Megalodesulfovibrio gigas DSM 1382 = ATCC 19364: one gene and its partner. The protein of the gene in region 2 interacts with the protein of the main gene of each other region in a pairwise test. Links are inferred from orthologs where the notes say so. Each region holds a gene or a part of one and is shown on either strand. Other genes may lie near its edges.

Region 1 (2,923 bases), 490 kb from region 2 along the record:
CAGGCCCAGAGCACGATGACTATCAACGCCACCGTGACCGTGCCGGCCACATACGGCAGTGCGAAATGGATGTTGGCCAGGCCGATGGACGGGACGATCCACAACAGGGCCAGCCCGCCGGTCATCAGCAGGCTGGTGGCGGTGATGAGCCCGAGAAACAGTCGCTTCCGGGCGGCGGTGTCGTCTGCCGCAAAGTGTTTCATGGGGTGCATGAGCCGTCTGCAAGGGGTTGGGACGCCGATGCTTCCCCGCATAGCGCAAAAAGAGAGGGAAGAAAACCGGGAAATCAGGAATCGACAGCTTCGCCTGACCCTTCGGCTTCGCCAAGCACCACGGCCTCGCCGGCGGCGCGGGAGAGGTAGCCATTGATAAAGGCGCGGGCGTCCATGGAGCAGCGGCCGGCCGGGCACAGGCTGGGCAGCAGGTAGGCCTTGTCTGCGCAGGCCACGGCCAGCTGGTCGTCGGTAAGGCCCAGCACCGTGCCGGGGGGCACAGGCTGCGTCAAGGGCTCGCCCACCAGACCGGGAGACAGGGACAGGCGGATGGATTCGGCAGCGCCGGCCGGCTTCCAGAATGTGTACGCCCCTGGCCAGGGATGCATGGCCCGGATGCGGTTATGCACGGCCATGGCCGGCTGGTTCCAGAAAATTTCGCCCTCTTCCTTGCGCAGCTTGGCGGCGTAGGTGGCGCGGTCGCTGTTCTGGGGGATGCGCGGCAGGGTGCCCGGCTCCAGGCGCTCCAGGGCTTTCACCAGCAGCGCGCCGCCCATGGCGGCCAGTTCGTCATGGATGATGGCCGCGGTGTCCTGATAGCCGATGATGAGCGTCTGCTGCAGGCAGATGTCGCCGGTGTCCAGCCCGGCATCCATCTGCATGATGGTGATGCCGGTGGCCAGTTCGCCGTCCAGGATGGCCCGCTGGATGGGTGCGGCGCCGCGGTATTTGGGCAGGAGCGAGGCGTGGACGTTCAGGCAGCCGTACCGCGGGGCATCCAGCACGGCCCGGGGCAGGATGAGCCCGTAGGCAGCCACCACGGCCACGTCCGGGGCCAGGTCCGTCACCAGACGCAGGTGTTCTTCGCCCTTGAGGGTCAGGGGCTGGAACACGGGCAGGCCGCGGGCCAGGGCCAGCTGCTTGACCTCGGGCGGGCGCATCTTGCCGCCGCGGCCGGCGGGGCGGTCCGGTTGGGTGAACACGCCCACCACCTCGCCCTGGGGCCAGGACAGGATGGACTCCAGCACCGTGGCCGCAAAGCCGGGCGTGCCCATGAAGATGATGCGCATCGGCGTTCCTTGCACTCGCTACGCGCGTTTGACGCGTTTGGCGATCTTGCGTTCATACATGCTGCGTTTGAGCCGGCCCACCTTGTCGATGAGCAGCACGCCCCGCAAATGATCGATTTCATGCTGCAGGCACACGGCCAGGAGCCCTTCCGCCTCGATGACCACCTCATTGCCTTCCAGATCCTGCCCGCGGACACGCACGACTTCGGCGCGTTCCACATTGGCCCGGAACTGCGGCAGGGAGAGGCAGCCTTCGTCGCTGTCGATGCAGCCCTCGGCGTGTTCGATGACCGGGTTGAGCAGGGTGATGAGCTGCTCGCGCTTGTCCGGCCCGGTCACGTCCACCACGATCATGCGCAGGGGCTGCCCGATCTGCGGCGCGGCCAATCCAATGCCCTGGCTGGCGTACATGGTGGCGGCCATGTTCCGCGCCAGATCCATGATTTCGTCGGTCACGGCCCGCACGGCAGTGCATTCCCCGCCCAGCACGGGATCCGGCCAAGTGCACAGGGGAAGGATCTTGCCGTCGAGGGGACGTTCCAGGGTCTGTTCAATGTCCATGTCGTTCACAGTAACCACGCTTCCAAAAGGAGGCAACCCGCAACAGAGACGAGGGCAAATTACGTTTGAAAGAGGATATTGCGAGAGCGGAACCCTTTTGGAAAAAGGTTCTCCCCCTCTCGCGCTCTCCCCCTCCAAAACNCTTTCTTTAGAAAGGTTTTCCCCCGAGAGTTCTTTTCAAAAACAACGAGCGCTAGGCCTTGGCGCTTTCGCGCAGTTTGAGCCCCAGATCCCGCAACTGGCGGGCAGAGACGGCGGAGGGGGCCTCGGTCATGGGGCAGGAGCCTTTCTGCGTCTTGGGGAAGGCGATGACGTCGCGGATGGACGTGGCCTTGCACAGGAGCATGACAATGCGGTCGAAGCCGAAGGCGATGCCGCCGTGCGGGGGCGCGCCGTGGTCCAGGGCCTCCAGCAGGAAGCCGAATTCCTCCTCGGCCTGCTCCTGGCTGAAGCCCAGGGCCGTGAACATGGCTTCCTGCATGGGCCGGGTGTGGTTGCGGATGGAGCCGCCGCCGATCTCGTAGCCGTTGAGCACCATGTCATAGGCGCGGGCCTTGGCCGTGCCAGGGTCCGCAGCCATGGTGGAGGCAAAGGCATCCTGCACCGAGGTGAAGGGATGGTGCCGGGCCACCCAGCGCTTTTCTTCGGGATCGAATTCAAACAGCGGGAAGTCCGTGACCCAGGTGAAGGCGAAGGCGTCCGGATCGATGAGTCCGAGCATCTCGCCCAGGCGATTGCGCAGCTGGCCCAGGGCGGTGTTGACCATGTCCGCATCCCCGGCCTGGAAGAACACCAGGTCGCCCACCTGCATGTTCAGGGCGGCCTGCAGGCCGGCGCGTTCCTCGTCGGACAGGAACTTGGCAAAGGGCGACTGCCATTCGTTTTCCCGCACCTTGATCCAGGCCAAGCCCTTGGCGCCGTAGATCTTGACGAATTCCGTCAGGTCGTCGATTTCCTTGCGGGTCATGGACTCGCCGCCGGGCACGCGCAGGCCCTTCACCAGGGCGGCCTGGGCAAAGACCTTGAATTGCGAGCCGCGCACCACGTGGGTCACGTCGGTCAGGGGCAGGTCGAAGCGCA
Region 2 (3,013 bases):
AGCGCACAATGCCGATGGCGTCCCAGGTGGTGCCCACCACCAGCAGCTCCCTGGCCTCCAGCAGCTCATCCTCGTGCACGGGCCGGCGGAGCACCGGAACCTCGTTGCTGATGAGCTCCACGGCACGCACCACCGTGGTGCCGGCCAGGGCACGGTCAAACTCGGGAATCACCAGCTTGCCGTGCCGGTCCACCATGCAGATGTTCTCGGTGGCGCCCTCGGCCAGGTAGCCGTGTTCATCAAAACAGATGGCAAAATCCGCGCCCAGGGCCTTGGCCTCGCGCTTCATCAGGGCGTTGGGCAGGTAGTCCGTGGACTTGATGCGCGCAAACCAGCCCTGCTTGGCCGGCGTGGAGACCTTGGCCGCGGTGACGCCCTTGTCGTAGAAGCTCTCGGGCTTGGGCGTGTACGCATAGGTGATGATGAACAGGGAGGCGACGGGACATTCGGCCATGTCGATGCCAAAGCCGCCCACGCCGCGGCCCAGCAGAATGCGCACGTAGCCATGGGGCCGATTGGCCAGACGGGCGGTTTCCACGGTCAGGGAGGCGATTTCCTCCCACGGGCAGGGCGGATTCAGGTGGATGGCCGCCGCACCGCGGGAGAGCCGGCCCACGTGGGGCTCCAGCTGATAGAGCCGGCCGTCTTCCCACTTGAGGGTTTCAAAGAGCCCGTCGCCCCGGTGGACAAGGTGATCGTCCAGGGGCAGGAGCATGAGGGCCGGATCCGTGGTGCAGGCGCGAACCTGGTGGTTGTAGCAGGCCAGATAGTTCTGGCTGCCGGGCCTGGGCTGGCCGACCAATCGTTCCAGAAACGCCTGACTGTCGAGCACGTCCATGAGACATCTCCGCGAGAACGGAAAAAGCGAGGGGCATCGTGTTGATGTGTTCCCCTCGCGTCTTTCCATCTCAAACTAGGGTTTGATTGCAGCAAGCAAGGCGGGCCGGGGCTGTTTCCCGTGTTGGGGAGCAGCTCGACGCGCCCGGATTACTTCGTTTCGAACACGTTCCTGTCCTGCACGCGCACCAGGCCGCGGGCGGCCAGGGTTTCGGCGATCTGCACGGCGTTCAGGGCCGCGCCCTTGCGCAGGTTGTCCGCCACCACCCAAAGATTGAGGCCGTTTTCGATGGTGTCGTCCTCGCGGATGCGGCCCACGTAGGTGTCGTCCATGCCGCCGGCATTGATGGGCATGGGGTAGATCTTCTCGCCAGGGTTGTCCAGCACGCGCACGCCGGGGGCCTGGGCGAGCACAGCCCGGGCTTCCTTGGCGGTGAGCTTCTTTGCCGTTTCGATGTTCACGGATTCCGAATGGCCGAAGAAGACCGGCACGCGCACAGCCGTGGCAGTGACGCGGATGGAGTCATCCCCCATGATCTTCTTGGTTTCGTGCACCATTTTCATTTCTTCCTTGGTGTATTCATTCTCCAGGAAGACGTCGATCTGCGGCAGGACGTTGAAGGCGATGCGGTGCGGGTAGACCTTGTTCTCCACCTCCTGGCCGCCCATCAGACCGCGCACCTGGCGCTCCAGTTCCTCAATGGCCTTCTGCCCGGTGCCGGACACAGCCTGATACGTGGAGACCACCACGCGGGTGATGGTGGCGGCATCGTGCAGGGGCTTGAGGGCCACCACCATCTGGATGGTGGAGCAGTTGGGATTGGCGATGATGCCGTTGTGCCAGTCCAGGTCGTCCGGATTCACTTCCGGCACCACCAGGGGGCAACGGTCGTCCATGCGCCAGGCGCTGGAGTTATCCACCACCACGCAGCCAGCGGCGGCGGCATACGGCGCAAATTTTTCGGACGTGCTCCCGCCGGCGGAGAACAGGGCGATATCCACTCCCTGGAAGGAGGCTTCGGTGAGCTCTTCCACCAGGAGTTCCGTGTTTTTGAACGGCACGGTGCTGCCCGCGGACCGGGAGGACGCCAAGGCGATGACCTTGGATGCGGGGAAGTCGCGCTCTTCCAGAATCTTGAGCATTTCTCTGCCAACGGCGCCCGTGGCGCCGGCCACGGCCACGACGAATTGCTGTGCGCCCATGCCTGTGTGCTCCTTGAGAGGCGGTTGCGACCGGGACGGCGCCGCCCCGGTCGAAATGACAAGGAAGTCGTTATTGAATGCCTTGCTGATTCAAAAATTTTCCAAACCGGGCGTCAATGCCGGTCACGTGAGTTTTCCACCAGTCGGTCAGGAAGTCCAGCACCTCGGGCGTGAGTTCACCCTGAGGATCGCCGACGTATTCCAGCAGGAAATCCACAATCCTGGTAAAAAACATGGTGTGCTGCTGCAGATGGATGGTCAGCTCACTGTATTGCCCATCAAACCGCCGCATCAAGGATTCTTCCGTGGCGAAATGCGTGTGGGCATAGTCGTGCAGTTCGTTGATGATGCCGGCAAGCACCTCCCGCTCCTGTCCTTGCATGTAGGCCAGCAGCAGGGCATTGATGGTGTCCGTGAGGCGGCCGTGCTGTTCGTCGATGGTGGCAACGCCAATATGAAGGGACTCGTTCCAATCGATGGGGTGCATATGCTCTCCGTGAGGGAAGCGCGGGCATGGCGGCAGGCAGAATGCGCCTCCCGGGGTGGCGGCACCGTACACCAACAGCAGGGGATTTGACAAACTGCAGTTTTTGTTGTGCTGCGCCGGCAAAAAGCTTGCTATTTTCTAGTCTTTTTTTAACAATCCCCCAGTGTCGTCATTCAGGATGTACCCGGGTCGGGGGGTGGATTAATGCGCACGCAGGGATTTCACATCGTCCGGATGGCGCGGGGTGGCTTGGCATGTGCCCTTGGCCTCGGCTGCCTCGCCGTCCTCGCGTGGGCATGGCGGCCCTGCCCCGCCGCAGCGGCCCCGCAAGGCGCGCAGTTCGCCATCATGGCCGAACGGTTCGACCATGAACAACCGGCCCGCGTGCTGGCGGACACCCTGCGCAAACGCGGCCTCAATCCCTACCTTTTCGAGGCCCTGGCCGACAATGGCAGCAGCGTGTTCGCCGTACGGCTGGACATCTTC

What was found. Proteins that work in one complex are often made in the same cells at the same time.
Region 1: the proteins of DGI_RS01950 (region 2) and def interact in binary tests that used the Escherichia coli proteins (3 or more experiments, as listed by UniProt). The link is inferred for Megalodesulfovibrio gigas DSM 1382 = ATCC 19364 from one-to-one orthologs.

What each region holds. Positions count from the first base shown.
Region 1 is NC_022444.1:928,605-931,527, reverse strand. What follows is about bases 73-2,923. They hold def (peptide deformylase), read right to left. Parts: upstream 1,844-2,923; coding sequence 1,301-1,843; downstream 73-1,300. Other genes in these bases: aspS (aspartate--tRNA ligase), read right to left, coding at 2,037-2,923; fmt (methionyl-tRNA formyltransferase), read right to left, coding at 287-1,282; DGI_RS04070 (DUF116 domain-containing protein), read right to left, coding at 73-212. Also shown: more of DGI_RS04070, read right to left, coding at 1-72. UniProt on the Escherichia coli protein: Removes the formyl group from the N-terminal Met of newly synthesized proteins. Requires at least a dipeptide for an efficient rate of reaction. N-terminal L-methionine is a prerequisite for activity but the enzyme has broad specificity at other positions.
Region 2 is NC_022444.1:442,653-445,665, forward strand. The notes cover bases 15-2,955. They hold DGI_RS01950 (aspartate-semialdehyde dehydrogenase), read right to left. Parts: upstream 2,041-2,955; coding sequence 988-2,040; downstream 15-987. Other genes in these bases: DGI_RS01945 (aminotransferase class IV), read right to left, coding at 15-838; DGI_RS01955 (bacteriohemerythrin), read right to left, coding at 2,111-2,527; DGI_RS01960 (SPOR domain-containing protein), read left to right, coding at 2,777-2,955. In the rest of the region: more of DGI_RS01945, read right to left, coding at 1-14; more of DGI_RS01960, read left to right, coding at 2,956-3,013.